Regions from separate parts of the Moellerella wisconsensis genome, predicted to be linked through region 2. Evidence: predicted binding sites of a transcription regulator. Region 2 holds the regulator's gene; each other region holds the start of a gene.
What was found. Region 2 encodes CRP, which controls carbon source genes, mostly activating them, when cyclic AMP is high. Its sites were predicted from a motif close to ATGTGANNNNNNTCACAT; they were not measured.
Positions count from the first base shown of each region.

Region 1 (11,185 bases), 1.7 Mb from region 2:
GCCTATTATTCTTATGTTAATGGTTGGTTATAAAATATAGAGGGCAATGATGAAAGTTCTGGTATTAGGTGCAGGCGTTATTGGTGTCACTAGCGCATGGTATCTCGCGCGCCAAGGGCATGAAGTCATAGTCATTGACCGTCAAGATGCGGTAGCTACAGAAACCAGTGCGGCTAATGCGGGGCAGATTTCACCGGGATATGCTACCCCTTGGGGAGCACCAGGTATTCCGCTAAAAGCGATTAAATGGATGTTTGAGAAACATGCGCCTCTGGCTATTCGTCCTGATGGAACATTATTTCAATTACGTTGGATGTGGCAGATGTTGAAAAATTGCAGCGACCAACGTTACGCTATCAATAAAAGCCGCATGTTACGTTTGGCTGAATATAGCCGAGATTGTTTAAAGCAGTTGCGGGCTGAAACCGGTATTGAATATGAAGGTCGGCAAGCGGGAACGTTACAGCTATTCCGTACTCAGCAGCAGCTTGATCACGCGGCTAATGATATTGCCGTTTTGCAGCAGCAGGGCGTGGCTTATCAATTACTAACCGCCGATCAATTAATCACCGCAGAACCGGCACTAGAGCAGGCTCAACATAAGCTAAGTGGTGGGTTACGTCTACCAAATGATGAAACTGGCGATTGCCAAAAGTTCACGCAAAACTTGGCCATAATGGCGCAAGATATCGGAGTGCGATTTAAATTTGGTCAACAGGTACAGGCGATATTGACCGCGGGAAATAAGGTCACTGGTATTCAATGTGACGATGAAATACTCACTGCAGATAGTTATGTGGTCGCGATGGGCAGTTATTCGACCCGGTTATTGACGGATTTGGTGAGCATTCCAGTCTACCCCTTAAAAGGTTATTCATTAACTTTGCCAATTATTGATGCCGAGCGCGCTCCCGTTTCAACCGTGCTGGATGAAAGCTATAAAATAGCTGTAACACGTTTTGACAAGCGAATTCGCGTCGGCGGTATGGCTGAAGTCGTGGGGTTTAATTTACGTTTACCTCCTCAACGAGCAGAGACGTTAAAAATGGTAGTTAACGATCTTTATCAGGGGGCGGGAGATATCGAAAAAGCGACTTTTTGGACCGGTTTACGTCCGATGACACCGGATGGTACACCGATTGTCGGAGCAACACGTTATCAAAATCTGTTTATTAATACCGGCCATGGGACGTTAGGATGGACAATGGCGTGTGGTTCAGCGAAATTATTGGCTGATATTATCTCGGGAAACTGCCCTGAAATTGCAGCGGATGATCTGTCGGTACGGCGTTATATGGACAGGCATTAATGCGGTGAGGCAAGTTCAATAAAGTTGATTTAAGCAGAAATATCCATAATTATTTCTGGCGCTTCGATAAAAAATACGAAAAAATAGCCAATAAAAACAATAAGAGGAAGTCGAATGCCCCGTCCGATCTGTGCAAAAATCCACTTGCCGAATTTTACTCATAATTTGTCGGTTATTCGCCAGCAGGTTGGCACAGCTAAAATTTGGTCGGTCGTAAAAGCCAATGCTTATGGGCATAATTTAGCTAAAGTTTGGCCATTTCTGGCGGCGACAGATGGTTTTGCATTATTAGAGCTTAGTGAGGCGATTCAATTACGCCAAGCTGGTTGGCAGGGGCCGATTTTATTATTGGAAGGTTTTTTCCATTCATCAGATTTAGCGGTTATCGATCAGTATTATTTGACTACCGCTATTCACAGCGAATGGCAGTTGGATGCCTTAAAACAAGCGGATTTACGCCATCCAATATCAATATATGTTAAATTAAACAGTGGAATGAATCGGTTAGGTTTTTCACCAACTGATTATCCGAAGATTATTTCGCGTTTACAGTCGCTAGATAATATTGCTTCAGTGACGTTAATGAGCCATTTTGCTAATTCGGATAATAGTCAAGGTATTGAATATGCTCATCAACAAATTGAAGCCTTTTCAGCATTAAAATTAGCGACTTGTGTCGCTAATTCAGGGGCAATTTTATGGCATCCGAATACTCATTATGACTGGGTAAGAAGTGGTATTTTGCTTTATGGTGGCTCTCCAAGTGGTTGTTGGCACGATATTGCTTGCTATCAAGTTAAGGCCACTATGACCTTGTGCGCTGAAATTATTGCAGTACATCATATTGTGGCCGGTGAATCTATCGGCTATGGCAGCCGCTTTACTGCGACTCAACCTAAACGCATTGCTACCGTCGCCTGCGGATATGCGGACGGTTATCCTCGTCATGCGCCAACAGGAACACCTGTTTGGGTAGATGGTGTACGTTGTCCGATATTAGGTGCCATTTCGATGGATATGTTAACCATTGATATTACTGATTGTCCAACAGCGAAAGAGGGAACCTCGGTGGAATTATGGGGACAAAATTTACCGATTGATGATATTGCTCAGCGAGCGGGTACGGTGGGTTATGAATTAATGTGTGGGTTGGCTCAGAGAGTACCTATTGATTACGAAACATGATTAATTATGAATAAATACGGTAGAATTAAAAATAATTGTAAGCACAGTTAACTAAAAATGTGATTTGGTTGGATTATCCTTGGCACTTAAGGCAGACAACAGTATTATTTGGCCAAATAGTTAATTAATAATCTAGGGTTAGCAATGTCTAAACATGTTAAATTAGTATCAATGGGTATCGCAGTAAGCTTATTATCGGCTTCGTCCTTCGCTGGAACTTGGTCTATTGGTGGCTCAGTATTAGCTCAAGCCTCACCTTATAAAGGGATTAAAGCTAAAGACTATGTCACTCCCGTACCAGTAATTAATTATGATAGCGAAAACTTTTATTTTCATACTTTAGCCGTGGGTTACTATTTGTGGAATGATAAAGTAGATCAATTATCACTTGATGCACATTACTATCCACAATTTTTCAAACCTAAAGATAATGATGACCACGACATGCGTCAGCTAGATCGTCGACGTGATACTGTGATGGCCGGCTTTACTTATAAGCATAATGCACAATGGGGTACCCTGCGAGCAATCGCTTCTGGTGATATTCTGGGTGTTAGTAATGGATTAAGAGGTGACTTCGCCTATTTATACGGTTTCCACGGCGATAAATGGTCTATCATGCCTGGTGCTGGTATTGTATGGACGAGCAAAAATCAAAATAATTACGAATACGGTATTTCATCTAAAGAGTCACGTAACAGTGGATTAAGCCGTTATAAAGCAGGTGACAGCTGGACTCCTTACTTAGAATTACAAGCAAATTACCGTTTCAATCAAGATTGGTCTGTATTTGCTGTCGGTCGTGTTGACCGTTTATCTAATGAAGTTAAAGATAGCCCAATGGTTAATAAATCTGTTTCTGGGATTGTATGGTCTGGCGTGACATATACATTCTAATATGCTGATTTGTAGTCTTTATTAAGGCTATCGATGCAAAAAACTGTAGATGTAATGAAGTAACCCCAATAGTTGGACAACCAATTATTGGGGTTTTTTTATGCCAAAATTTTCAGGTATTATCGCTAGAGTTATTTTTTTTATAACTATCATCTTGAGCGGCATTATCCAAATAGGGATGAAACTCATTATGATCGCGACAGCGCATAATTAATGACATACGTGCAGGCTCGGCATTATCCGGTATCATTGGTTTATTGATACGGGCGGTTTCAACGCAGATCATCTGCTTGTAACCATTATTCGGCATATCTGGCATGCTGCACGATAACTCTGCCCACGGATTCCAGCAAACTACATCACTGTGATGATAATGGTGCATTTCAATAGTACGCTGCCAGCCATCATCTCGAACCAAACTGTACTCATCCGATTCGGTATAAATGCGATCGGTACGTCCATTAACTCTCAGTGTTGACGCATTATATTCTTGCTTATCAGTGACTTTATCTAAATAGTGTGAACCTAAACCATAGACTGCCGTTTTTTGGATATCACTGATATTTAAATAGCTATGCATCGCACAGGTTGCACTGAAATTACCGTAGCTTTCTAATTCAATTTCGCAGGTTTCCCCGAGCTTAAAACGTAATATCAATGTGAAGTCATGTGGCCACAGTTTTTTAGTATATTCATTATCAGACAGGGTAAAAGTGAGGATAACCCCATCATCGTGTTCATTATGAGCGGTAAATTCCCATGGCAGAATACGCGCAAATCCGTGGCTAGGTGTGCCGGCAGGACCAAACCATGGCCAGCAAATAGGAATACCGCCACGAATTGCCGTGCCGGGTTTAAACTCACTATTTTCACTTAACCACAAACAGGGTTTCTGACCGCTAGGTTGCCAAGCAATTAATTGCGCCCCTTGGAAGCTAATAGCTCCGCGTACTTTAGGATGGGAAATTACAATCAGCGGAAGTTCGCCTAACTGACGTTGACTAAGGTAAGGGGAGATCTGTTTTAATACCGGTAAATCAAAAATTTTATCATTCATGATAACTCGCCTATTCATACAACCTAAGGATTAGACAAACAGGATTGTTGTACTAATTAAAGGTCATGGAATACAGAGAAAAATAACATTTCTGTCTATAGAGCTCGAGCAGTATAAAGTAGATACAAAAGAGCCGCCATAATGGCGGCTCGAATATATTCTGAAAACTAATTAGCTATTATTTAGAGATATGAGCAATCAGATCCAGAACTTTGTTTGAGTAACCAGTTTCGTTGTCATACCAAGAAACCAGTTTAACGAAGTTGTCGTTCAGTGCGATACCTGCTTTAGCATCGAATACTGAAGTCAGTTTTTCGCCATTGAAGTCTGTTGATACAACATCTTCATCAGTATAACCCAGAACACCTTTCAGCTCGCCTGCAGCAGCATCTTTGATTGCTTCACAGATTTGTGCGTAAGTTGCTGGTTTAGCCAGACGTACAGTCAGGTCAACAACAGAAACGTTTGGTGTAGGAACACGGAAAGACATACCAGTCAGTTTGCCGTTCAGTTCTGGGATAACTTTACCTACAGCTTTAGCAGCACCGGTAGAAGATGGGATGATGTTTTGTGATGCGCCACGACCACCGCGCCAGTCTTTATGAGAAGGACCATCAACTGTTTTTTGAGTTGCAGTAGTTGCATGAACAGTTGTCATCAGGCCTTCAACGATACCGAATTTGTCGTTGATAACTTTTGCCAGAGGTGCCAGGCAGTTAGTAGTACAAGAAGCGTTAGAAACGATTTCTTGGCCTGCATAAGTATTTTGGTTAACGCCCATAACGAACATTGGGGTGTCATCTTTAGAAGGACCAGTTAACACAACTTTTTTAGCGCCTGCTTGGATGTGTTTACGTGCAGTCTCATCGGTCAAGAAGATACCGGTAGCTTCAGCAACAACATCAACACCAACTTCGTCCCACTTCAGGTTAGCTGGATCTCTTTCTGAAGTACAACGGATAGTTTTACCATTAACAACCAGGTGACCATCTTTAACTTCAACAGTACCGTTAAAACGGCCATGAGTTGAATCGTATTTCAGCATGTATGCCATATATTCAGCATCTAATAAATCGTTGATTGCAACGATTTCAACGTCAGAGCGTTCTTGTGCAGCACGGAAAACGATACGGCCGATACGACCAAAACCATTGATACCTATTTTGATACTCATAGTATTTCCACCAGCTATTTTTTAGTGAATTAAGTTGTATTTAAACTTACCAAAACCTTGCCAGCCGTCAAGCGGAATCGTGTCAATTATTGCAAAATATCAATTCAGAACACACTAATTGATTACTTGTCAGCCATTTTCTTGAGTAAATACACCCAAAATGTATTATCAGGGCAGATTAAAATAATTAAAGATCTTATCAGTAATATATGTGAGATAGGTCACAAACAGAATTCGAAAGCAGCGTCTAATTAGTTTAGAATGGCATTTGACAATTTTCTGTTAAATTTTTGTTTCAACTCAGATTAATTTAATGATTAGCGCGATCTTTTATCACAGCCATACTGATAATCCATATACTGTAATACATATAAGCAATTAATTATATAAAAGTAATTAATCGATATCATGAGATAGTGGGTTCGGGAATGATAATAATTCAGTGAAATTAATTAAATTAATCAGATAACACCCGTTAATACGCATGTTTAGCCAAATTTTCGTTGTTAGCAAAAATTGAAAGTTGCCCAGAAGAAAAACTGACAAATATAGGTGCCGCAATGTCCAAGACTAAAGATAATCAAATTGATCTCTCCAATCTTAGTGAAATCCAGCGTTACGTGACTCAACAAGCCGGAACCGAGCCACCGTTTTCTGGCCGCTTATTACACCTGCGAGAAGATGGTATATATTATTGTTTATGTTGCGATGCGCCGCTGTTTGGTTCAGAAACTAAGTTTGATGCGGGATGCGGATGGCCCAGTTTTTATCAGCCAGTCAATGACTCCGCGATAAAATATATTGAAGACAATAGCTTGGGTATGCAGCGAATCGAAGTACGTTGTCAGCAATGTAATGCGCATTTGGGACATGTATTCCCTGATGGGCCACAACCTACCGGGCAGCGCTATTGTATTAATTCAGCCTCATTGCGTTTTACTGATGACAATCAGAATAAATCGATCGATGGTTAATTAAATAAAAAACAGAGTAACTCATTGATATTAAGGGGGGGAAGGTTCAGCAAATAGAATCTACAGCCCCTATAATCAACAGATCATACAAGCAATATACGGGCTTAACCGTTTCAGCTTGAGTGTGAATTAAGTAATAACGAGGGCTATATAACGAGGGCTATGCCCAAATGGCGAGTATTGACACTAAGCACAGGCGACTAAAATAGGCCAATATTGAAAATACGTCGATATTAAAACATAGGTAATAACTAATATTTTAAGTCAAGGTGGATAATTTAGCTTTGGCTTGTTAAGGAGTGAATGTGAGTTTTGAACCTAAATCGGCTGATGTAGCGCCGCAAGATTTATCTGAGCCAGCGAGTAAAACTCAAACTGAGGCATTAGATCCACAGCATATCGAGCAGTTGCTTTCTGTTATGACCCCAGAAATTTATCAACGTTTAGTTACCGCAGTTGAGTTAGGTAAATGGCCAGATGGGGTTGCTCTCAGTGCTGAGCAAAAAGCCCACAGTTTGCAAATGGTGTTGTTATGGCAGTCGCGGCATAATCACGACCCCGAACATATGACGGTGGGAACAGATGGCACTATCATCATGAAAAGCAAACAGCAGCTGAAATCAATATTTCAACAATCGCTGTTAGCCACCTTAAAGCCGCTGGACAATGACTCGAGTGCTCAGCATTAAGTTTAAATATAAAGTTTGAGTATAAAGAAAAGCGCAATTAAATCAGCGGTTATTAAGCTAACCGCTGTCTTTGTATAGAGAGTTTTTTGGCTAATTTTGTGTACAAAATTGCGCCAGATTGATCAGAGCAGCACCATTATCAGCCATTTCTTGCAATGCGAGTTGCCCATCTTGTGGGGCTAAATTAACGGCACGACAGCCATCGGTAATCACTTTCACGCTGTAGCCTAATCTCAATGCATCTAACACGGTGAATTTAACGCAATAATCCGTCGCAATACCCAAAATAAATAATTTTTGGATCTGCTGCTGTTGTAGCCACGAATGTAGTTGGGTTTGGCTGCGCTGATCGTTATCGAAAAATGCGCTGTAGCTGTCTATTTGTGGATTTTCACCTTTGGTAAATATTGCATCGATAGCAGCTTGGTTTAATTGAGGATGCAGTTTTGCTCCGGGTTGGTTTTGTACGCAATGTACGGGCCACCAAACTTGTGGACGTCCATTCAGTAAGCCACATTCGCCAATATTAGTTCCTGAATTGACTGCAAAACTTAAATGCGTCGCAGGGTGCCAGTCTTGGCTAGCGATGACGTTAATATGGTTCTGTTGGCAATAGGTAATCGCTTGATTCGCAATGTCGATCGCTGTTTCGCTATTCTGGACGGCGAGTGCACCTCCTGAACAAAAATCATTTTGTAAATCAACCAGAAGTAGAGCAGATTTCACGTTATCGTCCTCATTATTAGTCATCAGCGTAACTCAATTCACCGCGTAAATTATTTTGCATTAATTCGCGAATATGTGCAGTAGTAAAATTTTGGCTTAGTAAATAATGTAATTTGGTCAGCGTAGCTTCAAAGGTCATATCATAACCACTAATAACCCCAGCTTCAGCCAGTGCATGCCCAGTGGCATAGCCTTCCATATTAACTCGTCCAGAGATACATTGGGTTAGATTAATCACAATAATGCCTATTTCTGTGGCTTCGCGCAGTAAGCGTAGTAAATCAGGCTGTTGTGGGGCATTACCGACGCCATAAGAACGAATAATTAAAGCTTTTATCGGTTGCTGTAAAATATTATTGATAATATCAATTGATAGTCCTGGGTAAAGCATAATTACGCCTATAGGCTGAGGGGTGATCCTATGCGTGATAAACTCGCCAATTCCGCGTGGTGCGGGGCAGGTAGCAAAGCTACGAATATTAATTCCTGCCTCCATTAATGGCGAACAGTTTGGCGAGGTAAAGGCATCGAACCCGTCGGCGTGGGCTTTTACCGTGCGATTCCCGCGAAATAATTTATTATTGAAAAATAAACTCACTTCGTTTACCGGATAATTAGCGGCCAAATATAGCGCGTTAAGTAGGTTAGTTTGGCCGTCAGATCTCAGGGCTTCCAAGGGGATTTGTGACCCGGTCACGATAATCGGCTTTTGCAGATTTTCAAACATAAATGACAATGCTGACGCGGTGAACGCCATGGTATCGGTACCATGTAAAATAACGAAACCATCGTATTTATCATAATTTTGGTTAATATCATCGGCAATAATTTGCCAATCTTCGGGCGTGATATCTGAAGAGTCAATTAAAGGATGATGTTCACGAAGCGTAAAAGAAGGCATTTCAGGCCGGTGAAACTCAGGCATTTTGGCTAATTGTTGTTGTAAATGTCCCGAGACTGGGACATAGCCAAACGCAGAATGTTGCATGCCAATAGTGCCGCCAGTATAAACCACATAAATTGATTTTTTTTCTACATCTTTTTGCATTATGAAAATCCGACCTGAAGAGAGACAACTAATTAATCTGGATTATAGAATGAATGCAGTATAAATATTAGATAATAAATGCAAATTATTGGTGTAATAATATTAAGGTGACGTATTTGGCGTTATTTTAATCCAGTGGATTGAAGGAGATGCTGCGGCAAACTCAATTAAAAAGAGTATATAAAAATGGAATGAGCTAGCAAGTTAGTCAAGTAATTAAGCGCTCCCAGCTTTAGAACACTGGGAACGCCAATACACGTTAGTTATTAATATAAGCTAATTAATAGATGTGTTAATTAATAGATATCTCCACAGTTTAAACAAAAGGCATAGCGGTTTTGGGGATCGTTCATCTTTAAGAAAAACTGGGCTTGTTTACGAATATCGGTCACAGTTTGTTCTGGTAACAGCGCATGCAAGGTATCGGGCATTATCGCCTGAGCTTTAGCGGTGATTTCTAACATCACTAAATCAAACAATGACAAGTCTGGACGTAACCAATCAATTTTAACATTATTTGGTGTGATATTGGCTAGCTCTGCGGCTTTATCTAGCGCGTCATCAAAATCACCCAGCTGATCGACTAAGCCAATATTCTTAGCATCGACGCCAATCCATACACGTCCTTGGGCGATTTTATCGATTTGCTCAGGGGTTTTATTGCGTGATTGAGCGACTAAATTAATAAAGGTGCTATAGCCATTTTCGATGGTGATTTGCATTAAGTCGCCAAACTCGGAGCTGATCCCCTTGGTGAGCGAAACATCAGCCAACGGTGACGTTGAAACACCGTCAGTATACACTCCCAGCGAATTTAATGAGTCTTCAAAGGTGTTGATAACGCCGAAAATACCGATGGAACCAGTTAACGTACTCGGGCTAGCGATAATGTAGTTTGCCGGTGTTGACACCCAATACCCACCTGAAGCGGCTAATCCCCCCATAGAAACCACTATCGGCTTACCAGCTGCGCGGGTAGAGGCTAACTCACTGCGAATAATATCCGATGCAGTTACGCTGCCCCCTGGGCTATTAACCCGTAAAATAATGGCTTTAATCGCCGGGTTGAGTCGAGCTTTGCGAATTTGGGCGGCAATGGTATCGCTTCCAGCAATACCGGGTGTTTGCGGGCCGTCCATTATTGCCCCTTGCACCACGATGACCGCGATGTTTCCGCTATCTTGTTGTGCTGAGTCTGTACTGGTGCGGTCTAATTGCTGAGAATAATCATAAATACTAATATAATTGAAATGCTGCTGGGTTTTATCCCAGCCAAAGTGAGCTTTCATTTCATTTTCAGCTTGTTCGCGAGTTACCACTTTATCCACTAGCTTTTGTGATAATGCATATTGCGCATTATTGCCATTTACCGCTTTTAGTGAGGTGAGTAATGCATCTGCTCCCGGAAAAATACCTGTTGGCGTGGATTGGCGGTTGTTAGCTAACGTAGTTAAATAATTATTCCACAGAGTTCCCAGCCATTGTTGATCGGCCGCACGCGCTTCGGGTGACATTGCATTGCGCATAAACGGTTCGACGGCAGATTTGTAGGTACCCACACGAAAAATATGGGTATTAATTTTAAGTTTCTCGAGCAGGGTTTTGTAATACAAGTTATTGGTAGAAAAACCGTAAACGCCGACAGCACCTTGCGGTGATAGATAAATTTCATCGGCATAGCTAGCTAAATAATATTGTGATTGATTATAGCTATTGCCCAGTGCATAGACTGGTTTACCTGTGGCTTTAAACTCACTGATAGCTTTACCAATATAATTTAATGAAGGTTGATCTGCGCCAACAAAATTATCTAGTTGCAACACCATTCCAGTAATATTTTTATCATTGGCAGCTTCACGTAGGGTATCAACTAACTCAAATAAGGCATTTTCTTGCATTCGATTGGCAGAAGCGCCCAATAATTCGCGACTCATACGCCCAAGTGGATCAGGGCTTGAGATCTGATCAACTACAATCCCTTGTAGATCTACATATAGCGCACCTTGCTGAGATGTTACCGGTTGTTGATCTGATTTATAAATTACAATCCCAGCGCCGATGATAATTATCAGCACTATGAATACAGCATTAAAAAATAGCTCTCGGGCAAAATTCAATAATCGCCA
Region 1 is NZ_CP093242.1:1,935,912-1,947,096, reverse strand. Features, by position in the region: gene MNY66_RS08625 (D-amino acid dehydrogenase) at 50-1,309, shown strand; gene alr (alanine racemase) at 1,424-2,494, shown strand; gene MNY66_RS08615 (MipA/OmpV family protein) at 2,639-3,391, shown strand; gene MNY66_RS08610 (D-hexose-6-phosphate mutarotase) at 3,504-4,448, opposite strand; gene gapA (glyceraldehyde-3-phosphate dehydrogenase) at 4,627-5,622, opposite strand; gene msrB (peptide-methionine (R)-S-oxide reductase MsrB) at 6,183-6,596, shown strand; gene MNY66_RS08595 (YeaC family protein) at 7,016-7,285, shown strand; gene pncA (bifunctional nicotinamidase/pyrazinamidase) at 7,376-8,011, opposite strand; gene ansA (asparaginase) at 8,028-9,059, opposite strand; gene sppA (signal peptide peptidase SppA) at 9,356-11,185, opposite strand, start outside.
Region 1: a site for CRP is predicted at 5,832-5,849, ahead of gapA (glyceraldehyde-3-phosphate dehydrogenase). Genes of this name have one in related genera too.

Region 2 (11,185 bases):
TCAAAATTTGCGACTATTTTTACACCACTGATCCCTGGTTTTATTGCCGCAGGATTATTATTAGGTATCGCCACCCTTATCAAGCAAAGTGTTTACCCTCAGGGATTACCCGACGATCCTGCGGCTCATGGCCATCTTGTGCATTTGATCCTCTATATGTCGATTTTTGCCAAAGGATTATTTAGTTTCCTAGGAATTTTAATCGGTTACAACGCACAAAAAGCTTTTGGTGGCAGTGGCGTTAACGGTGCCATTATTGCCTCAATCTTTATGCTGGGCTATAACCCGGAAATCGCCAGTGGCGTATTCTCCGGCATGAGCACCTTTTTTGGTTTAGAGATAGACCCTCGCGGCAATATTATCGGGATTTTAATTGCCTGTATTTTCGGAGCATGGGTAGAAAAACAGGTCAGAAAAATTATCCCGGGCAATCTCGACATGATTTTAACCTCCACGCTCACTCTATTGATTGTCGGGGCAGTAACCTATGTTGCAATTATGCCTATCGGTAGTTGGTTATTCAGTGGAATGTCATGGTTATTTATGCATCTCAACAGTAACCCGTTTGGCACCGCGATACTGGCTGGGTTATTCTTAATTGCCGTTATGTTTGGTGTACATCAAGGGTTTATTCCGGTATATCTGGCTTTAGTTGATGCTCAAGGCTTTAACTCACTGTTCCCAATTTTAGCCATGGCTGGCGGTGGACAAGTCGGAGCGGCTATCGCTCTATACGTCAAAGCCAAAAAAAATTCGTTGCTGCGTAACCAAATTCGCGGGGCAATTATTCCTGGTTTCTTAGGTATTGCTGAACCACTGATTTATGGCGTCACATTACCGCGTGTTAAACCGTTTATTACCGCTTGTCTTGGCGGTGCAGCAGGGGGATTCTTTATTGGCCTTGTTGCTTGGATGGGGCTACCGATGGGACTAAATACCGTATTTGGTCCATCAGGCTTAGTTGCTATTCCATTGATGACCTCAGCCAGTGGTGTTTTTGCCGCAATGAGCGTGTATGTCATCGGGTTATTAATCGCGTATTTATGTGGCTTTATTTTCACGTATTTCTTTGGCAGTAAAAATACCGATTTAACCTAATATCGTGATAACAGAGAAGGAACAATAAATAAGGTTCCTTCTCTATCACCGACACTATTCTAGCCAAATTAATGGTACACACAGCGCAGTAAATAATCCCATCATAATATTAAAAACAAACCATGCTTGGCGGCTTCGAAGAAAACGGCCGATTAATGCACCACTTGCCATCCAAATTAACCCTGCCACCAAATTTACACTGATCATCGCAATGCTCATGACCACAATCGATGAAAAGAATTGATCGCCTGCTAAGCTATAACTACCCACTGCGCCTAATCCCATCAACCATGCTTTAGGATTCAAAAACTGCAATAATCCGCCCTGATACCAAGTCACAGGCCGCGATAGATTTGATTCTGTTTTAACTGGAGCATAATTTGCACTGGCTGTTTTCCACGCTAACCACAGTAAATAAACACTGCCTGCAATTTTCATCAATAAATGCAGCGCGGGATAAATCAATAATAAGGCCGCAACGCCAAAAGCCGATAAATACAGAATAGATTGCATTCCTAACATAATACCCACGAGTAACATTAAGGTTCGGCGAAAACCATAATTAGCCGCGGATGAGGTTAATAACACGTTATTCGGTCCCGGTGTAATTGCAGCAATAAATAAAAACGTAAGCAGAGAAAAAATTAGCCCGATAGTCATGTATAATCCTTATTCTATTGTGCATATACCGGACATACCTCAAGATGTGGGTATATTTGCTATTATAGCTTCGCGGCTCATCACCGCGCGCGATAAGAGCGGTCATCTGTCCGCTATTATTAAAGCAATAAATGACATTGCAAAATGCGTAATAAATAGGCCGGATCAAACATCAGCGAACCGGATATCATCAACAGTGTTTGCCCCTTTCTTAAGTACGCTATGGGAAACAATGCTTGCATGATTTAAAAATAACAGTATGTTATCCGCCTCACAAGAGCGCTAATAATTTAAATTAAAAATGTTATGCCAGAGAATTTTCGCCCGATAAACTGGGCTAAAAACCCACATTTACAGACACTTTTACCCCGAATTTTTAGACGGACGCCAAACATTAAACCCGTTTGGCAACGCCTTGAACTTCCGGATGGCGATTTTATCGATCTCGCATGGAGTGAGCCGCCTGTTGATGCGATTAACAAACCACGCTTAGTCATTTTCCATGGACTTGAGGGCAGTTTTAACAGCCCTTACGCACACGGTATGCTAGAAACAGCTCAAAAACATGGCTGGCTGGGGGTGATCATGCATTTTCGTGGCTGCAGTGGAGAGCCAAATCGCCAACAACGGATTTACCACTCTGGAGAAACTAGCGATGCGCGCTATTTTTTACATTGGCTAACCAAAACTTTTGGTAAAGCGCCAACTGCGGCTGTCGGATATTCACTCGGTGGTAATATGCTCGCGTGCTATTTAGCGGAAGCAGGCAATCAAGCCGAATTAGATGCTGCCGTCGTTGTTTCTGCACCATTAATGCTGGAAGCCTGTTCCCTGCGAATGGAAAAAGGCGTTTCACGCTTTTATCAACGCTATTTATTAAACGGGCTTAAACGCAATGCAACGCGCAAATTAGTCCGTTATCCGGGATCATTACCGCTTAATTTAATTCAATTAAAGAAATTAAAGAAAATCAGAGATTTTGATGATGTGATCACCGCTAAAATTCATGGTTTTTGCGATGCCGATGATTATTATCGCCGTTGTAGCGCCCTTCCTCGGTTACCACAAATCACCAAACCAACATTAATTATTCATGCTAAAGACGATCCTTTTATGGCACCAGAAGTAGTACCTAATTTAGCGTTATTACCTGATAACATTGAATATCAAATGACTGAGCATGGTGGGCATGTGGGATTTGTTAGTGGTACATTCAAGCGCCCAGAAATGTGGTTAGAACAGCGCATTCCACAATGGTTATCTCCTTATTTGGATAAAAAATAATTATGATTATTCCATGGCAAGATATCGCAGCTGATACGCTAGAAAGTTTGATAGAAAGTTTTGTTTTGCGCGAAGGTACTGATTATGGTGCACAAGAAAAATCGCTCGAACAGAAAGTGAATGATGTAAAACGGCAGTTAGCCGCAGGAGAAATTGTGTTAGTCTGGTCAGAATTGCATGAATCGGTTAATTTTATGCCGAAAGATCAATTTCGCCCGTAATTATTCACAGCACTCTGTCACTGTCTAATCACCGATTTTACCGATAGAGCAACCTGTGGAAGCGTAACAGGGAGTCTCCATTAATGTCGCAAAAACACCCAATTATTGCCGTCACTGGTTCAAGTGGTGCTGGTACAACCTCAACTAGCGTAGCTTTCCGTAAAATATTCAATCAATTAAATATCAGCGCTGCTTCAATTGAAGGTGATAGTTTTCACCATTATACGCGACCTGAAATGGATATGGCCATCCGCAAAGCCCGTGAGCAAGGCCGCCATATCAGCTATTTTGGCCCTGAAGCTAATGATTTTTCGTTACTGGAACAAACCTTAGTTGATTATGCTAAAACGGGCACTGGCCGCAGTCGAAAATATCTACATACCTACGATGAAGCCGTCCCTTATGGCTTGCAGCCGGGAATTTTCACGCCATGGGAACCATTGCCCGACAATACGGATATTCTTTTTTATGAGGGCCTACATGGCGGTATTGTAACGCCGGAGCATAATGTAGCACAGCACGTTGATCTATTAGTTGGGGTCGTACCAATTGTTAACTTGGAATGGATTCAGAAATTAATTCGTGACACGACAGAACGGGGTCATTCTCGAGAAGCAGTGATGGATTCAGTGGTGCGCTCAATGGGGGATTATATTAATTTCATTACTCCCCAATTTTCTCGCACTCATATCAACTTTCAACGTGTTCCGACAGTCGATACCTCCAATCCATTTGAAGCCCAAGCCATTCCTTCACAGGATGAAAGTTTTATTGTAATCCGCTTTAATGGCTTATCACATATTGATTTTCCATACTTATTATCGATGATCAACGGATCTTTTATATCAGCAATGAACACTATTGTTGTTCCGGGCGGTAAATTAAGCTTAGCAATGGAATTAATAATGACGCCATTAGTCGAAAAATTAATAAGTGGTAAGAAATAATAATTAAATTGATGCCCTCTTTTATTAAAAACAGTTTATTGTTGATAATTTATTGTGATGGGCATCAAACTTTAAAAAAGTTTAGTAAAAATAAAATTTATTTTAGATTTCTAATTTCAAAACTGTGAGTTACTTTTACCGCTTTTTCTAACATCATAGAAACAGAACAATATTTATCAGCAGAAAGTTTTACTGCTCGTTCAACCATTTTATCGTTTAAGTCATTACCGGAAACAATAAAATGAAGATTAATATAAGTAAAATAACGTGGTATTTCTTCACGACGCTCAGAAGTTAATTTAACTTCACAATCAGTCACTTCATTGCGTCCCTTTTTTAAAATAGATACCACATCAATCGCGCTACATCCGCCAACCGCCATTAAAACCATTTCCATTGGGCTAGGTGCTTTATCTCCAGAATTACCATCCATCATTAATTGATGGCCTGATGCTGACTCACCTAAAAAAGAAAGACCTTCAACCCACTTAACTCTTGCTTCCATGATAATACTCCGCCATATAAATTGATTTTATATTAACTAAAAGACTACCCTTTCATATAATCGCTGGCAATCTGATTACAGATTTATTAAGCTGAAACGAGACAACCAAGACTTTCAGTAATTAATATGTTAAAAATATAAACTGCTAAAACGGGGTAAGATCAATACCGAACAGTATAGTTAAATATATTATATGATTAATATTAACTTGCCTCATTGGGCTTATTAATATGTTAAGCTACTGACTTTAAGCTAACCCACTCAATAAAATTATATTTATCGAGTTAGCTGCAATAACATACAGAGGATAACGCGAATGATTCTCGGCAAGCCACAAACAGACCCGACTCTTGAATGGTTTTTGTCACACTGCCATATTCATAAATATCCATCCAAGAGCACACTGATCCATCAGGGTGAGAAAGCAGAAACACTTTATTATATTGTAAAAGGTTCTGTGGCTGTTTTAATTAAAGATGAAGAAGGCAAAGAGATGATCCTCTCCTATTTAAATCAGGGAGATTTCATCGGTGAGCTTGGGTTATTTGAAGAAGGGCAGGAGCGCTCAGCATGGGTACGTGCCAAAAGTGCTTGTGAAGTTGCTGAAATTTCGTATAAAAAGTTCCGTCAATTAATTCAGGTTAATCCTGATATTTTGATGCGCTTATCAGCACAAATGGCAAGCCGTCTGCAAACCACGTCAGAGAAAGTAGGTAACTTAGCTTTCTTAGACGTAACTGGCCGTATTGCGCAGACACTACTAAGTTTAGCCAAACAACCTGACGCTATGACCCATCCTGATGGTATGCAAATTAAAATTACCCGTCAGGAAATCGGCCAGATCGTGGGATGTTCCCGTGAAACCGTCGGCCGCATTTTAAAAATGCTGGAAGACCAAAACCTGATTTCTGCGCATGGAAAAACAATTGTGGTCTACGGAACACGATAAACATATTCAATGCCCAGTAATACCCGTGTATTAGAACATTCTGTAATACAGACTGTAGTACAAAATGTAGTACAAAATATGCGTGATAAAACATTACGATTTATCACGTTACAAATCGCCATTGAGCTGCGCGTATAAAATTAATTGTTCAATCTACGCCATAGCAAATCAATCGGTGTCAGAGATAAACCAGTGCTTATCATCACGATAGCACTGGTTTATTGTCAAATAACAAATATTTGCATTTTTATGCAATTAAACCTGCAATTGCCAGCTCCAATTTTTTCATGCCTTCTGTAATATCTTCAGTAGGAATAATCAGTGATGGTGTAAAACGTAGAACGTTTTGCCCGGCATTTAGCATCATTACGCCTTCATGGGCGCAAGCTTGTAATATCTCTTTCGATTTATTTTTCAATGGCCCAGTTAATTCCGCGCCAATTAATAAACCTAAGCCTCGGATCTCATCAAATACGGCATATTTGCTATTAATCTCGTGTAGATAATTAATAAATAACTGGCGGCGAACTTCAACGCCCTGTAAAACGTCAGGCGTATTAATAATATCAAAAGCCGCATTACCTACTGCGCAGGCCAATGGGTTTCCACCATACGTTGTTCCGTGAGTTCCTGGCCCCATCGCTTGTGCTATTTCTGCGGTAGTTAACATAGCACTAATCGGGAAGCCACCACCTAACGCTTTAGCTGTGGTCAAAATATCTGGAGTAATACCATAATGCATATAAGAGAACAATTTACCTGTCCGTCCCATACCACTTTGAACTTCATCAAAAACTAATAGCGCTTGATTTTCATCGCACAACTTACGAACACCCTGCATAAACTCAGTAGTTGCAGCAATAACCCCACCCTCACCTTGCACTGGCTCTAACACTACAGCACAAGTATGATCATCAATTACCGCTTTTAATGCCGCTAAATCATTAAACGGAACATGAACAATATCCGCAGGTTTAGGGCCGAATCCATCAGCATATTTTGGCTGGCCACCCACGGAAACTGTAAACAGTGTGCGCCCGTGAAACCCTTGTTTAAAGGCAATAATTTTTGTTTTATACGGATTGTGTTTAGTGATCGCATAATGGCGTGCCAACTTAAAAGCCGCTTCATTAGCTTCTGCGCCCGAGTTGGCAAAAAATACTTTTTCAGCAAAAGTGGCAGAAATTAATTTTTGCGCCAACGTTAACGCAGGTTCGTTAGTAAAAATATTACTAACATGCCATAATTTTTCGCTCTGCCGTTGAATAGCTTGGGTCAGCGCTGGATGACAATGTCCTAAAGCTAGCACAGCAATACCACCGGCAAAATCAATATATTGCTTACCTTGTTGATCCCAAACTCGGCTACCTTGCCCTTTAACTGGAATAAACTCAGCGGGTGAATAGATAGGCAACATAACCTGATCATAGGTTTGCCGATTTACTAAATTTGCTGTTCCTACCACTGATTCTGTCATAGCGCTCACCTAAATAGCCCTTAGCTAAACTGTATTGTTTATCTCAAATGAAAATATAATCATTAAATATGAATAAAAAATCAATAAAGGGCAACTAATAAATCAATAAAGTAAGATTTAATTGAACATAGGGGGGCTTATAGGAAGTGAACAACAGAGAACAAATAGAGAATTTTGCCATTGTTCATTGATTAAGGGCAGCCAATGAACTAAAAGCCATAGGCTGCACTACTTAGCATGAAGATAAATTTAATTAGTATTTAAGAAAATTACTTAATAATAGGTGGCCCTGTTCACTTAAAATACTTTCAGGGTGAAACTGTACGCCTTCGATAGGCAAGGTTTTATGGCGAATGCCCATAATCTCATCGATATCACCGTTATTTAACGACCAAGCTGTAACCTCAAATGCAGCAGGTAATGTCTCCGCCGCAACCACCAAGGAATGGTAACGAGTCACCGTTAATGGCCGGTTAAGTCCTTTAAATACACCCTGTTGATTATGGTGGATAGCCGATGTCTTACCGTGCATAACTTCACGTGCCTGAACTACCGATGCACCAAAAGCTTGCCCAATCGCTTGATGACCAAGGCAAATTCCAAGAATCGGGATTTCACCAGCAAAGTGTTTAATCACTTCCAGAGAAATTCCTGCCTCATTAGGCGTGCAAGGACCGGGTGAAATAACGATGTGTGTAGGTGCAAGTTGTTCAATATCTACAAGAGTAATTTCATCATTACGCTTAACAACCACTTCTACATCTAGCTCACAAAAATACTGATATAGGTTATAAGTAAATGAATCGTAATTATCAATAAGTAACAGCATATTAGCCTATCCGACTGATTTTTTATCATTATTTTAGTGGCCACTGACATGAAATAACGGCTCTGTCAATTAGGCGACCGGCTAAAAATGGCCAGAAATTATTATAAGGCGGCTATCATAGCACAGCCTGACGAGGAAAATAGCCCATTTAAATCAATGATACTATTTTTCACTGAATAAAAACTTCATGTAAATCATATGGCTATATATTACAAAATTATAACAACGTGACTATAACGGCCCCGATCATAGAAAAAATTCAACAAATCAAACCGTTATTGTTCGATAAACTTTAATCTATTTTCAAGATGAACGAAAAATAGAGAAAACATGAGATTAATAAGTTAATAAATAAAACGGTGAATAACAAAAGCAAGAAAAAACAGAGAAATGGACAAAAATAATATTCAACAGCAGATGAGATATTACCTTCACCTGCTGACTAAAATAATTTAATAAAAATTAAGGTTTTTTAACCACTTGAGCAGAAATAATGGTTATTGGTTCAACGGGAACATTTTGATATGGACCAACATTTTCAGTTTTCACTTTAGCTATTTTATCAACCACATCCATACCTTTAACCACTTTGCCAAATACAGCATAGCCAAAGTCGCGCTGGCCATGATCTAAGAAGGCATTATCCGCAATATTGATAAAAAATTGGCTGGTAGCACTATCTTTACTGGTAGTTCGCGCCATAGCAACGGTTCCACGCAAATTACGCAAACCATTATCGGCCTCATTTTTAATCGGAGCTCGGGTTTGTTTCTGTTGTAATTCTTTATTAAATCCACCGCCTTGGATCATAAACCCTGGGATCACTCGATGAAACGTCGTACCGTTATAATACCCCTCATTGACATATTGCATAAAATTATCAGTAGTCACTGGCGCTTTTTTATCATTTAATTCTAATTCAATGTCACCCGCAGACGTAACTAACTTCACATAAGTCTCACCTGCTGCAACCGCCATAGAAGAAACACTAATAGCACAGACCGCCAGTAAAGGCATAAAAATACGTTTTAACATTAAAGATCCCTTTATTATTACCCAATAATCTATTAATCAACTAATTCTAGAGCGAGGCTAAAAATATTGTCGAAGATTTACCTTTATTTACGCCATTTACGCCAAAAAGCCATTATTACGACAATAAATAATCTTCGGCTATTTTGACATAAAAAAAAATAACTTATCGCCTGAAAAACAGCGTAATAGATAAAAAATAGTTATCAAGCAGATAAACGTGCAACAATAACTAAAACAATCTTTGTTTGTCTGTTTGCCTATCGTTATAATCGCCCAGCCTTTTGAGCCAAACTCAGGGAGAATCATCATGGCCATTAAAAACCATAATTATCATATGACAAAATTTGTCATTAGTGCACCCGACATTCGTCACCTTCCTAACGATACAGGAATTGAGGTGGCATTTGCTGGCCGTTCGAACGCAGGAAAATCCAGTGCGCTTAATACACTGACGCAACAAAAAAGCTTGGCCCGTACCAGTAAAACTCCGGGAAGAACCCAATTAATTAACTTATTTGAAGTTGAAGAAGGTGTTCGTTTAGTCGATTTACCTGGCTATGGTTACGCAGAAGTTCCCGAAGCCATGAAACGTAAATGGCAGCAAGCATTAGGGGAATATTTACAAAAAAGAGAATGTCTTAAAGGATTAGTGGTGTTGATGGATATTCGCCATCCACTGAAAGACCTAGATATGCAGATGGTCGAGTGGGCAGTCGCAATGAATGTCCCCGTTTTGGTGTTATTAACCAAAGCAGACAAACTTGCCTCTGGTGCTAAAAAGAAACAATTGATGGGAGTAAGACAGGCTCTAGCAGAGCTTGAGGGTGATATTGAAGTAGAAAACTTCTCATCACTTAAAAAAATAGGAGTCGATAAACTAGTTATCAAGCTAGATAAATGGTTTAGTGAACATTCAGCATAATCTCCCTCCTCTCTGATATTTGGCCGCTGTATCTATTCAAGGTATAGCGGTGCTTATCCTCAAGCATCCATGACAAACCTATGAATTTCAAACAAAAAAATGCTCCAGTCAAATAATTGACTGGAGCAGCTAATATTCAGCTAAATCCGATTACGTGAAGTAAAAGGTCTGAAAGATAGAACATCTTACCTCTGTACCCTACAAGAGATACTGTACTGTATTTTCTGGTCGAAAAAAAGTCTTTTTGTAATTTTTTTTCTTTGCTTAACTCGATTCAGCGTAAATTTCACCGAAAAAAAAGATATATATTGTACTTTTACAACATATTAACGGGATGTAGATCTCATTAATATGTAACAGATTAAATTATTACAATAATAATTAGTTTTCTAACTGGTGTAAGTATTAATGTTGTACCAACATAGTAATCACGGTAATAGTAATAACAGTAATACCAATATAATAATGTCGTTTTTTAAGATAAAAAATCTCTCTGCTTATGCAGAAGATGTAAATATTGGTAGCTAAGCTAATAAAAAATTAAACCGTATGGGCGTCTTTTGCTATCGCCTTACTCGTCCCTCTAAAGGCACCAAGAAACCACACCGTCTTTAGCAAAAATGAGAATAATTAAGTTTTATATTGGTTAGATAATAGAAGCGTAGATGCTGATTAAACTCTTAATATTTTACTATGATTAAATTATTTATCTAATTGATTCTATACAATAAAATACTGAAATCGCAAGAGAAATAATAAAATGCATAACATGCAAGCAAATGCTATTACCAGCATCCACTGTTTTCTAGTTGCATGGTTGCTCAGAGAAGTCTTTATTTCCTCGCTCAGGCCAGCATCGTTGTGTTTTAACCCGATTAATTATTTGCCATTTATCTCCCTGATAACTCATTGTAAAAATTGTTTTTTCTGCTGCAACCGAATCATCCTGTAAATCAGATTCTTCAATCGTAACCACCGCTTTATCAGGCAATTCTCCACTATTGACATGTTGAGTTATGCTTAAATTAGTAACACTTTCTTGAAATGAATCTCCCATTGAATCTAAAGCAAGCTGAATCGGATAATTTCTGCTAGGTGTAGGTGCACTATCCGCTACTTTTTCCTCTATTTTGTCACACCCGCTAGCAAGAAATGCCATCGTGCTAATCATCAGTAGCAAAATAAATTTATTAAAATATATCAATGTATTACCTCCAACTTAATAATAACCCACTAAATATAACAAAGTATCAATGAT
Region 2 is NZ_CP093242.1:261,706-272,890, reverse strand. Features, by position in the region: gene murP (PTS N-acetylmuramic acid transporter subunit IIBC) at 1-1,098, shown strand, start outside; gene MNY66_RS01135 (LysE family translocator) at 1,153-1,758, opposite strand; gene MNY66_RS01130 (hydrolase) at 2,065-3,042, shown strand; gene MNY66_RS01125 (YheU family protein) at 3,045-3,263, shown strand; gene MNY66_RS01120 (phosphoribulokinase) at 3,347-4,210, shown strand; gene MNY66_RS01115 (OsmC family protein) at 4,308-4,715, opposite strand; gene crp (cAMP-activated global transcriptional regulator CRP) at 5,032-5,664, shown strand; gene MNY66_RS17925 (hypothetical protein) at 5,674-5,802, shown strand; gene argD (bifunctional acetylornithine/succinyldiaminopimelate transaminase) at 5,912-7,141, opposite strand; gene MNY66_RS01100 (aminodeoxychorismate synthase component II) at 7,395-7,970, opposite strand; gene ppiA (peptidylprolyl isomerase A) at 8,433-9,005, opposite strand; gene yihA (ribosome biogenesis GTP-binding protein YihA/YsxC) at 9,313-9,927, shown strand; gene spfP (small protein SpfP) at 10,064-10,111, opposite strand; gene MNY66_RS01085 (hypothetical protein) at 10,733-11,086, opposite strand.

Region 3 (11,185 bases), 1.4 Mb from region 2:
TTTTATCCGCTGTTTTTCATCCATTCTTTTGCCTATAATGGTTTTTATCGCACTCGCCAAATTATTATTGCCAAAAATAGGCTGGTAACCTTATCATTCTAACTGGCATTATTCTACTTGATGCCGCCTTGCAATTAAAGGACTGTAACAGCAGCAACCTAGAACTCACGAGTTTGATCACGTAAATCTGCATGAATTTAATCATATTTACTCAAGAACTATTTCGTTCAAAAACTATTTCTCACAACCACTATCGATAGTAACATGCCGATAAAATAATGAACCTAAAACCAGGCATATTAGCTAGCCAACACAGCCAAGTATCTGTAACTTGATATATAATCTTCGGTATATCGCCAATATCAGTCTATAGAGAATATAGGATAATTAATGTCATCTCATTCTGCTCAGACCGCAACTTCCCTAGTCATATCATCGACAATGACCAAAATGTGTCATTTTTCTCGCTTTTGGCGTTTACTGCCACTTGCCAGTGTACTATTAACGGCATGTACCCTCACCGAACAAGCTACCACCCAAGGAACTGGTTCGGTGAACGATCCCCAATGGCAAACACATCAGCAACAATTGAGCCACTTATCGCAATATCAAACGCGCGGCTCTTTTGCGTATATCAGCCCAGAGAATAAAACCTACGCCAAGTTTTTCTGGCAGCAATATACCCCACAAAATTATCGTTTAATGCTCACCAATCCAATTGGTACTCGAGAATTAGAATTGGCAGTTGAGCCTGATTTAGCCACATTGACCACCAAAGACGGTAAAACACATTTGAGCGATGTACCGTCAGAATTAATTTATCAGCTAACCGGTATGGAAATTCCGATTAATGACCTCACGCCTTGGCTGATTGGTTTACCTGGCCGTGCAACCCACTATACGTTAGATGAAAATCACCTGCTCAAATCAATCACTTTTACCCAAAATGGGGTCACTTGGCAGTTAGATTATTTAGCGTATGATACCCAAACTCAGCCAAGTTTGCCGAGCCGACTAGAGCTAAGCCAAGGCGAACAGCGTATTAAATTGAAAATGGATAGTTGGACACTAAACAAATGACGTTAACTTGGCCTTCCCCGGCAAAACTTAATTTATTTTTGTATATCACGGGCCGCCGTGCAGACGGCTATCATGAATTACAAACGCTATTTCAGTTTCTTGATTACGGTGATGAGATTACCGTAACCCCACGTCAAGATAATCAATTGCGGTTATTAACCAATATGCCTGGCGTCGAGCCGCGCAATAACTTGATTTTGAAAGCGGCCTATGCATTACAAAATTATTGCCAACAGCATTGCTCACAACAGGCGCCTTTTGGCGCAGATATCGCGATAAAGAAAATTCTGCCAATGGGCGGGGGTATTGGTGGCGGCTCATCAAATGCCGCAACAATATTAATTGCGCTTAATTATCACTGGCAAACGGGGATCTCAGATGAGACACTGGCGGAGCTCGGTGCAGCATTAGGGGCAGATGTCCCGGTATTTGTTAAAGGACATGCAGCGTTCGCCGAAGGAATTGGTGAAATATTAACCCCCGCTGACCCCGAAGAGAAATGGTATTTGGTCGCACATCCCGGAATTGAGATCCCAACCCCGACAATCTTCACAGATCCAAAATTAAATCGAAATTCTCCAAAACGCTGTTTAGCCGCATTATTACTGGCTCCGTACGCAAATGATTGCGAACCGATCGCAAGAAAACGTTTTCGTGAGGTTGAACAGCTCGTTTCATGGCTGTTAGAATATGCTCCGTCTCGCCTGACTGGAACTGGCGCTTGTGTTTTTTCTGAGTTTAAAACACAAGCTGAAGCCATTAAGGTGTATAATGAAGCCCCATCGTGGGTGCAGGGGTTTATTGCCCGAGGGGTTAATGAATCACCATTGCACAGATTCCGCGCTGGGATAACCCGTGTATTGAACCAATAAGCCTTGGCTAAGTTGGTCAACAATATCTCTCTGGACGCAAGCCTGAGGTTTTTCTCGTGCCCGATATGAAGCTTTTTGCTGGTAACGCTACACCGGAACTAGCACAACGTGTTGCAAACCGCCTTTATACTAATCTTGGAGACGCGGCTGTCGGTCGTTTTAGCGACGGTGAAGTCAGTGTTCAAATTAATGAAAATGTTCGCGGTGGTGATATTTTTATCATTCAGTCAACCTGTGCACCAACTAACGACAATTTGATGGAACTTGTTGTTATGGTTGATGCATTGCGCCGTGCATCTGCTGGTCGTATTACCGCTGTTATCCCTTACTTCGGTTATGCAAGACAGGATCGTCGCGTACGTTCTGCCCGTGTACCAATCACCGCTAAAGTTGTTGCCGATTTCTTATCCAGCGTTGGTGTTGACCGTGTTTTAACCGTTGACCTACATGCTGAACAAATTCAGGGATTCTTTGATGTACCTGTAGATAACGTATTCGGTAGCCCAATCTTGCTGGAAGATATGCTCCAGAAAAATCTGGAAAACCCTATCGTTGTTTCCCCTGATATTGGTGGTGTTGTTCGCGCTCGTGCAATCGCTAAACTGCTAAACGATACTGATATGGCTATCATTGATAAACGCCGCCCTCGCGCAAACGTTTCTCAAGTTATGCATATTATCGGTGACGTTTCAGGCCGTGACTGCATTTTAGTAGATGACATGATAGACACCGGTGGCACGCTGTGTAAAGCGGCTGAAGCATTGAAAGAACGTGGTGCTAAACGTGTATTTGCTTACGCAACTCACCCTATTTTCTCTGGTAATGCTGTTGAAAACATTAAAAACTCAGTGATCGATGAAGTGATTGTCTGTGACACCATTCCTCTTTCTCCTGAAATAAAAGCACTAAACAAAGTTCGTACATTGACTCTTTCGGGTATGTTAGCTGAGGCCATTCGCCGCATCAGCAATGAAGAGTCAATCTCAGCGATGTTTGAGCACTAAGAACTGACACTCTAGCGCAGGTCATCTCGCGCAAGTGTCGCTAAGTTCAGCTGTCTAATACGAGGTTTTTATCGTGAATTATAGGCAGAGTGTTAATTGCGTGAGAATGTCCAATAAAAAACCGCTAAGTTATAACTTAGCGGTTTTTATTGTCTATCTCTCAACGCATTCATCGGCTCACTAAGGCGCGTTCAATGAGCATAATTGTCTAAAACGCATAACGTAATTCATAAATTATATTTATAGATAGCGATGTTTATCGCGACGATACTTATCATCATGATTTTTTAACCACCAATAACGATCACTTACTGTTTCTCGCCCACCGATTTTAGCGCCAAGTAACCACACCATCGCGCCAATAAACAAACCAAATAATGAGCCGTTGGTAATTAGCTCAGACCAACCCATATCAAATACATGTGAGGCTAAATTCACGGCAATACTGCCTATCATCGCCACTAAACCACAGCCCATGAGTAAATTACCTAATATGAACGCCGTTTTACGTTTCATACTTTACCTCCTGCCCATCAGCCTAAAGGAAAATTTAACGTCATATTTAATGCCACGTTTAACGTAATGTTTAACGTAATAGTCAAAAATAATCTTTTACCTGATTACATTATAACCACAAAATAAATAAGGTTTGCGATGGTGCTCACAAGCAATAAATTTTCAATGCTATATTTGGTCTATTTTTGATACTAAAGCATCATTATTATCAAACTATTCAGCCAAAAATGATTTCCCAAGTAACTATCTTCCTCCCAATATTCCGCCACTAGATGACAGCTATTTTGAACTTCGCTCTAATGCGAGGTAAACTAGAGCTAACGCCCACAACTGCAAAATAGTGATTTAATAACAGTGAGTAACATAAAACTAATTGTCGGGTTAGCTAACCCCGGTGCAGAATATGCGCAAACTCGCCACAATGCTGGCGCATGGTATGTAGATCAACTGGCGGCACGCCATAATCAGCGCTTAAAAGAAGAGAGTAAATTTTTTGGCTATACTGCACGTATCAACCTGTGCGGCCAAGATGTGCGTTTACTGGTTCCCACCACTTTTATGAACTTAAGCGGCAAATCAGTATTAGCGATGGCCAATTTTTATCGCGTTAATCCCGATGAAATTTTAGTTGCCCATGACGAACTCGATTTACCGCCGGGAGTGGCAAAAATGAAATTGGCGGGCAGTAATGGTGGCCATAACGGCTTAAAAGATATTCAGAATAAATTTGGCAATAATCCTAACTTTTATCGCTTACGCATTGGTATTGGCCATCCTGGGGATAAAAACAAAGTGGTTGGTTTTGTATTAGGCAAGCCCCCTGCCTCCGAGCAAACATTAATTGACGATGCGATTGATGAGTCTATACGTTGTACCGACATTCTATTACAGGATGGAATAGATAAAGCCATTAATCGCTTACATAGCTTTAAAGCGGGTGCATAGTAAACTAGCGTATAAAACACCCTGAACATGAGTACTACCCGTTAACCTACTGAATATTCTACACCTAGCGGCTCAAAAAGATCGGTATTCGAGAATAGCGAATTTTTGTGTATAATCAGCCCCAATTTGCAGTACAAAGAGTTTAAACATAACCACGGGCAGAAAACTCTGCCCTCTCTATTTTTCTAAGGTGACAAACTTATGGGATTTAAATGCGGTATCGTTGGTCTGCCTAATGTGGGTAAATCCACGCTGTTTAATGCGTTGACCAAAGCCGGCATCGAAGCAGCCAACTTCCCTTTCTGTACTATCGAACCGAATACAGGCGTGGTGCCAATGCCTGATCCTCGTCTTGATCAGTTAGCTGAAATTGTTAATCCACAGCGTGTATTACCGACGACGATGGAGTTTGTCGATATTGCAGGTTTAGTTAAAGGCGCCTCTAAAGGTGAAGGTTTAGGTAACCAGTTCCTGACCAACATCCGTGAAACCGAAGCTATCGGCCACGTTGTGCGTTGTTTTGAAAATGACAATATCATTCACGTTGCTGGCCATGTTGATCCCGCTGATGATATTGAAGTTATCAATACTGAACTGGCATTAGCCGATTTAGATACTTGTGAACGCGCAATTCACCGCGTACAAAAACGAGCTAAAGGCGGCGATAAAGACGCCAAAGCCGAATTAGAAGCATTAGAAAAATGTTTACCACATTTAGAAAATGCCGGCATGTTACGTACATTAGATTTAAGCGATGAAGATAAAGCGGCTATCCGCTATCTGAGTTTCTTAACCTTGAAACCAACCATGTACATCGCTAACGTCAATGAAGATGGTTTTGAAAATAACCCTTATCTTGATACCGTGCGTGCTATTGCCTCTTCTGAAGGCTCAGTTGTAGTCCCCGTCTGTGCTGCGGTTGAATCAGATATTGCCGAGTTAGACGATGCCGACCGCGATGAATTCATGGCTGAGTTAGGTATTGAAGAACCGGGATTAAACCGTGTTATCCGTGCCGGTTATGAGCTGTTAAACTTACAAACCTACTTTACCGCGGGTGTTAAAGAAGTGCGTGCGTGGACCATTCCTGTCGGTGCAACAGCCCCACAAGCAGCAGGAAAAATCCACACCGATTTCGAGAAAGGCTTTATCCGCGCCCAAACTATCGCATTTGATGATTTTATCAAATACCGCGGTGAACAAGGTGCAAAAGAAGCCGGCAGAATGCGTGCCGAAGGTAAAGAATATATTGTCCAAGACGGCGACGTTCTGAACTTTTTATTTAACGTGTAGCCTATCGTTTAGTTTCGCGTTACCTCAGCAAATATCATACCCAAAAAACAGCATGAGATTGGCCTATTTTCATGCTGTTTTTTGTCTCACTGGGTATCATAAAATTCCACTATTTCACTATTTCACTATTTCACTATTTCACTATTCCACTATTCCACTATTCCACTATTCCACTATTCCACTATTCCACTATTCCACTGTCGCTGATGTCGCTGAGCGGTCAATAAACCAATTACTACCCTCTCATTTTATTAAAATATGACAGTTTATAAAACATCATAAGCACACCACCTCATCCAGATAAATATCTTTTATATCCTGCATATAAAATTAATATAACGATAAGTTTGTTTTTATTAGTCATAATCTGTTAACTTAAGGCAAATAGTCTAATATTGACGTGGGTAATCTGACACATAGCACATGCGTTTTATTTCCGGTTGCCACGAATTACCTGAAAGGAAAACGACATGAGCTTATTCGAAACTGTCACCAAACCGCTTCAATCCCATAACCGTTATCAACTGGCTATTCAAGACTGCCATACGCGATTAGATGTTGAGTCTTTCATCGGGCGAGAAGCGATTAGTGAAACCTATCGTTATCAAATTACTTTTACGTCCCCAGATAAAAACCTGCAAGCGCAACACTTTCTTCGCCGCACCGCCCATTTTACCTTTTCATCACCGACCACCCCATTAGCCGCCTTAAGTACATTGAATGAGCCTCAAAAACGTATTCATGGCGTAATAACTCACTTTAAACGGCGGTCAGGCTCTGCCGATGAAGCCCAGTACCAAATTGTCATCGAACCGTTTGTTTCGCTATTACGCCATCAAATGCGCTCACATCGGTTTTTTCTCAATCAATCCGTACCCGAAGTGATTGAGCTTATCTTACGTGAACACCAAATTCAGGGCTGGGAATTTGAGTTTCATTTACAGCATAAATATCCCAAGCGGGAGCAAATTAACCAAATTAATGAAAGTGATTGGCAATTTATTGAGCGCTTATTGAGTGAAGTGGGGATTTTCTATTCCTTTAGTCTTCAAGCTGACACAAAGACCGAGATTATTCATTTTGGGGATAGCCAGCGTGCCTATGTGTATGACCTGCAATTACCACTAAATAGCCCCTCCGGCATGAATGACAATGGCGTAGAAAGTGTATGGGGGCTGTCATTACGTCATCAAGTAGTGGAGCGCAGTGTCACCACCAAAGATTACAATCACCGCCAAGCCACGCAAATTTTACAGTCTGTTGAAACCGATATGACCCGAGGCGATGGCGATGATATTAACTACGGGGATGTGTACCATTATCAGGCCCGCCACCTTGAACGCGGCGATAAATACCAACCCGAAGTGGAGTCTGCGCACTTTTGGTCACGCTTAGATCATGAGCGTTTTCTGGCAAGTCAAACAATGCTACGAGGCAAAAGTAATTCACCTGCCCTGACGCCGTTAATGATCCTCAAAATTACTGATAATCAACTGCCTTCTACGTTACCTACCGATTTTCAATCCGAAATATTGATCACACGTTTGCGTTTTTCAGGCAGTCGCAGCAATGCATTAGTGATTCAATTTGATGCTGCGCCATATACGGAAGTGTTGTGTTGGCGACCCACGTTAAAGCCTCGCCCAGTAATTGCAGGGACGTTGATGGCGCGTATTACCAGTGTCAAAACCAACGATATCTACGCACATCAAAATGAACATGGGTTTTATTGGGTCAAATTTTACTCAGACCGAGATGAGAAGCCGACAGGTTATGAAAGTATGCCGGTACGGCTGGCTAAACCGTATGCGGGTGATACCTACGGCATCCACTTTCCGTTAATCCAAGGAACGGAAGTAGCGATTGCCTTCCATGAAGGCGATCCAGATAGGCCGTACATTGCCCATGCGTTACATGACTCCTACCGACCTGATCACATCACTGACAAAAATAATACCCGCAATGTCATTCGTACCCCAACCAATAATAAGCTGCGTATGGAAGATAAACGCGGCGAAGAACACATCAAGCTCAGTACCGAATACGGGGGAAAATCCCAACTCAATTTAGGGCATTTAGTTAATCAAGGGCGTGAAAAACGCGGTGACGGTTTTGAACTGCGCACCGACAGTTGGGGCGCTATTCGAGCAGGGAAAGGGCTGTTTATCAGTACCGATTTACGTACACAAGCCGCTTCTGAACAGTTGGATATGCGCGAAGCCAAACAACAGCTTGATGATGCGCTGAATTTAGTCAGTTCGCTACGTGAAGCGGCGGAGGTGGCAAAAGCGGAGCTTGCCGATTTAAATGCCCAACAAACACTATTGACCCAATCGATTCACGAGCTACAACAAGCCGCAATGCTACTCAGCGCTCCCGCAGGGATAGCACTAACATCGCCAAAAACCGTACAGGCTAACAGCGGCGAAAACATCACCCTGACTGCCAATAAACAGGCGGATATCTCGGTGGGTAAAAAAATCACCTTAGCCGCAGGTCAAGCCATCAGCTTGTTTGCTCAGAGTTTGGGTATCAAAGCCTTTGCCGCGAAAGGCAAGGTGGAAATCCAAGCACAAAGCGATGAAATGCACCTCACCTCACTCAAAGACATGACCATCACCAGCACGGGCGGTAAAACTGTCGTCGCCGCTAAAGATGAGTTATTGCTGACCTGCGGTGGTGCTTATATTCGTTTAAAAGGCGGGCAGATTGAGTACGGCAGCCCCAGCAACCAAACCGTCAAAGCCACAAACTGGGTGGTTGAAGGAGCGGCTTCAATGGATGTCACTCATCCACAGTTTCCGCAATCAATGCCAAAACAAACCTTGCGCTTTCAACTGAGCTCCTCTCCGCAGAGTCCGATGAAGGCGCGTGCGTTTGAACCGTATGAGCTGTATGCCAATGGAGCACTGATTTTAAAAGGTATGAGTGATGCGCAAGGTAATGTCCAAATTGACCATGATATTCCCACAGATAGTTACCAACTGCGTTTACTGAATGGAGATCGTTACGATATCGATGTTCCACCTTCTGAGCTACAAGATGAAAGCCTGAATGAACCAACACATGCGGGTTTCCGAGCCAGTGCACCAAGCCAAGAGCGTGAAAGTTCACGAATAGGTCAGGCGTGGAGTGACGGACTTTCCCAATTTATGACTGAATGGAATAAGAGAAAATAACATGTCAGGAAATCAATTTGGGGGATTCCCCGCCTCAGTGCAATTACCTATTCCGGCAACCGAACAAAAATTACGCTTACCCGTATCAACGTGTATGGTGCTGCAAATGACCCCCAGTTGGATACCTGAGCGTACCAAATACCCCATGAGCTTATTTGTATATACCCCACTCGTGAATGGGAAACAAACCTTTGCAGCAGTGGCGGAGGCCATTCGTAAAGCGAAAAAAAGTATTGAGATTATTACATGGGGCTTTCAGCCATCCATGTATTTTGAACGCTCAAGTGGAATTAGAGATGGGCAATTTCCTAATATTGCGGAGCTTCTTGAGCAAAAAGCCAAAGAAGGTGTGAAGGTACGCATTCTGGTGTGGTTTGATGAGATAGCTAAGCTGGGTGAAACCAGTTTACCCGGCTGGCGATTATCGACCCATTACACGCCAAGGCAAAAAATTGAGTTTCCGATGGAAAAGGCTATCGCGGCAGGGGCTAAATTAGACTATGAATCTGATAAACAATACCAATTTGATAAAGCGTGGTTACATCGTGCGAAAACCAATCAAATTAAAAATTTGTCGGTTCGTACACGCTCGATGGCGATAAATAACCCCTCATCTCGCTTGACCAAAGTCGCTGAATTAACCAAACACCAATTTGGCAGTGATGACATCGAATTCAGTTTACGTTTAGCTGCCCTTGCAGTGGTTCCTACTCACCATCAAAAAGCGGTTTTGATTGATTATGAAGATCCTGAATTAGCGATTGGCTTTGTGATGGGTCACAACATGCATTCGCAGTATTGGGATGATGATAAACACTCAATTACTCAACATAAAGATATGTCATGGCTAGGGCGTGATGGCCCGACAGCATGGCAAGATACATCGAACTGTGTGTATGGCGAAGTATTGTGCGATCTCAGCGATAACTTTGTCACCGCATGGAATAAAACCGAAGGTTTTTTTACAACGGGTAATGAAGGTTCTCAGCTGTTAGAGCAAAGAAAGTCTCTTATGCGCAGCCAATATACGCCGACCATTGAGTTCATTGATACACTCAATGAACGCTATACCTTTTTAGCCCGAAACCCATTAATTCCAACGTCGGGTAAAATTTGCCGAACTCAACCGGAATATGACGAATACGATATTTTAAAATCTTACGATCATGGTGTTAAACATGCACGTAATTATCTCTATTTTGAAAATCAATATTTCCGGTTATCGTCAATTGGCCGGGATGTACGCAATATGGTCGAGGAGCGAAATAAATGCTTTGCAGAGGCCGCTGCAACCGACCCTAAACTGCAAGGTGAAAAGCTGCCACCGTTCTATTTGTTTGTGGTGACGAACTCCACCACGAAAGCAGAGATTGGCGACTCCAACCACGTGGGGGGTTACCAAACCTATAAAATGCTAGAGACGTTAGGCCGCCGTGACCTCATGCGTGAGCATGCAGCATTTGATGGCACCTTTAAAAATATCATGGTTTCCACACAAGAGAGCTTACTCAAACCCATTCAGGTTGTAGAACCCGATGATATTCAAGAAGAAGAGATCGACGGGTTTAAGAGCGTCATTTGTACCTTGGTTTCGCCCGATTCTGACCGCTGGCAATCGGTGTATGTCCACAGCAAGCTAACCTTAGTAGATGACACCTTTTTAATCCAAGGCTCTGCCAATATCAATTTACGCAGTATGGCATTTGATACTGAAATTGCCGTCGTGCTGCAAGATACAGATATTTTCCCGATTATTAAGCCACTGCGGGAACATTTGTGGGGGATGCATAAGGGAACTGGGAACATATCAAATGATTTGACGGCAGAATTTAAAAATTGGGTTGATATTAGTAGCGATAATGCAAAAATTAAAAATAGCAATCAAAAACCAATAAGTCCGCTTATCCCTTTTGAGGATAAAACAATTGGGTTAGAAAATTCGGATTAAATTATGTCACTAATTAAACCTTGTTTATTACTGTGTGCTCTAGCGCTACTTGCTAGCTGCAAACCTGTAGAAGAAAAAGAGAAAGCAATGACTCAAAAAACAGAACCCGATTTAACCTTCACCTGCGTGTATGAAAAAGACACATTACCTCCCGTTGATCCGGAAGCGGATATTTGGTTTAAACAAGCTCGTGAACTTGAAAAAGTCAATAAATATCAAAGAGATTATACGCAAATTGGTGTTCTATACCGTAAAGCCGCAGAGCGTAATCACCCTAAAGCCATGCTTAATTTAAGTAATTTAATCAGTTACGGTAAGGTGCCACCGATTGAGGGAAAAGGTTCAGCT
Region 3 is NZ_CP093242.1:1,649,592-1,660,776, reverse strand. Features, by position in the region: gene lolB (lipoprotein insertase outer membrane protein LolB) at 451-1,080, shown strand; gene ispE (4-(cytidine 5'-diphospho)-2-C-methyl-D-erythritol kinase) at 1,077-1,952, shown strand; gene prs (ribose-phosphate diphosphokinase) at 2,009-2,956, shown strand; gene ychH (stress-induced protein YchH) at 3,197-3,472, opposite strand; gene pth (aminoacyl-tRNA hydrolase) at 3,827-4,417, shown strand; gene ychF (redox-regulated ATPase YchF) at 4,619-5,710, shown strand; gene MNY66_RS07440 (DUF2345 domain-containing protein) at 6,181-8,889, shown strand; gene MNY66_RS07435 (phospholipase D-like domain-containing protein) at 8,891-10,837, shown strand; gene MNY66_RS07430 (SEL1-like repeat protein) at 10,841-11,185, shown strand, end outside.
Region 3: a site for CRP is predicted at 3,606-3,623, ahead of pth (aminoacyl-tRNA hydrolase). Genes of this name have one in related genera too.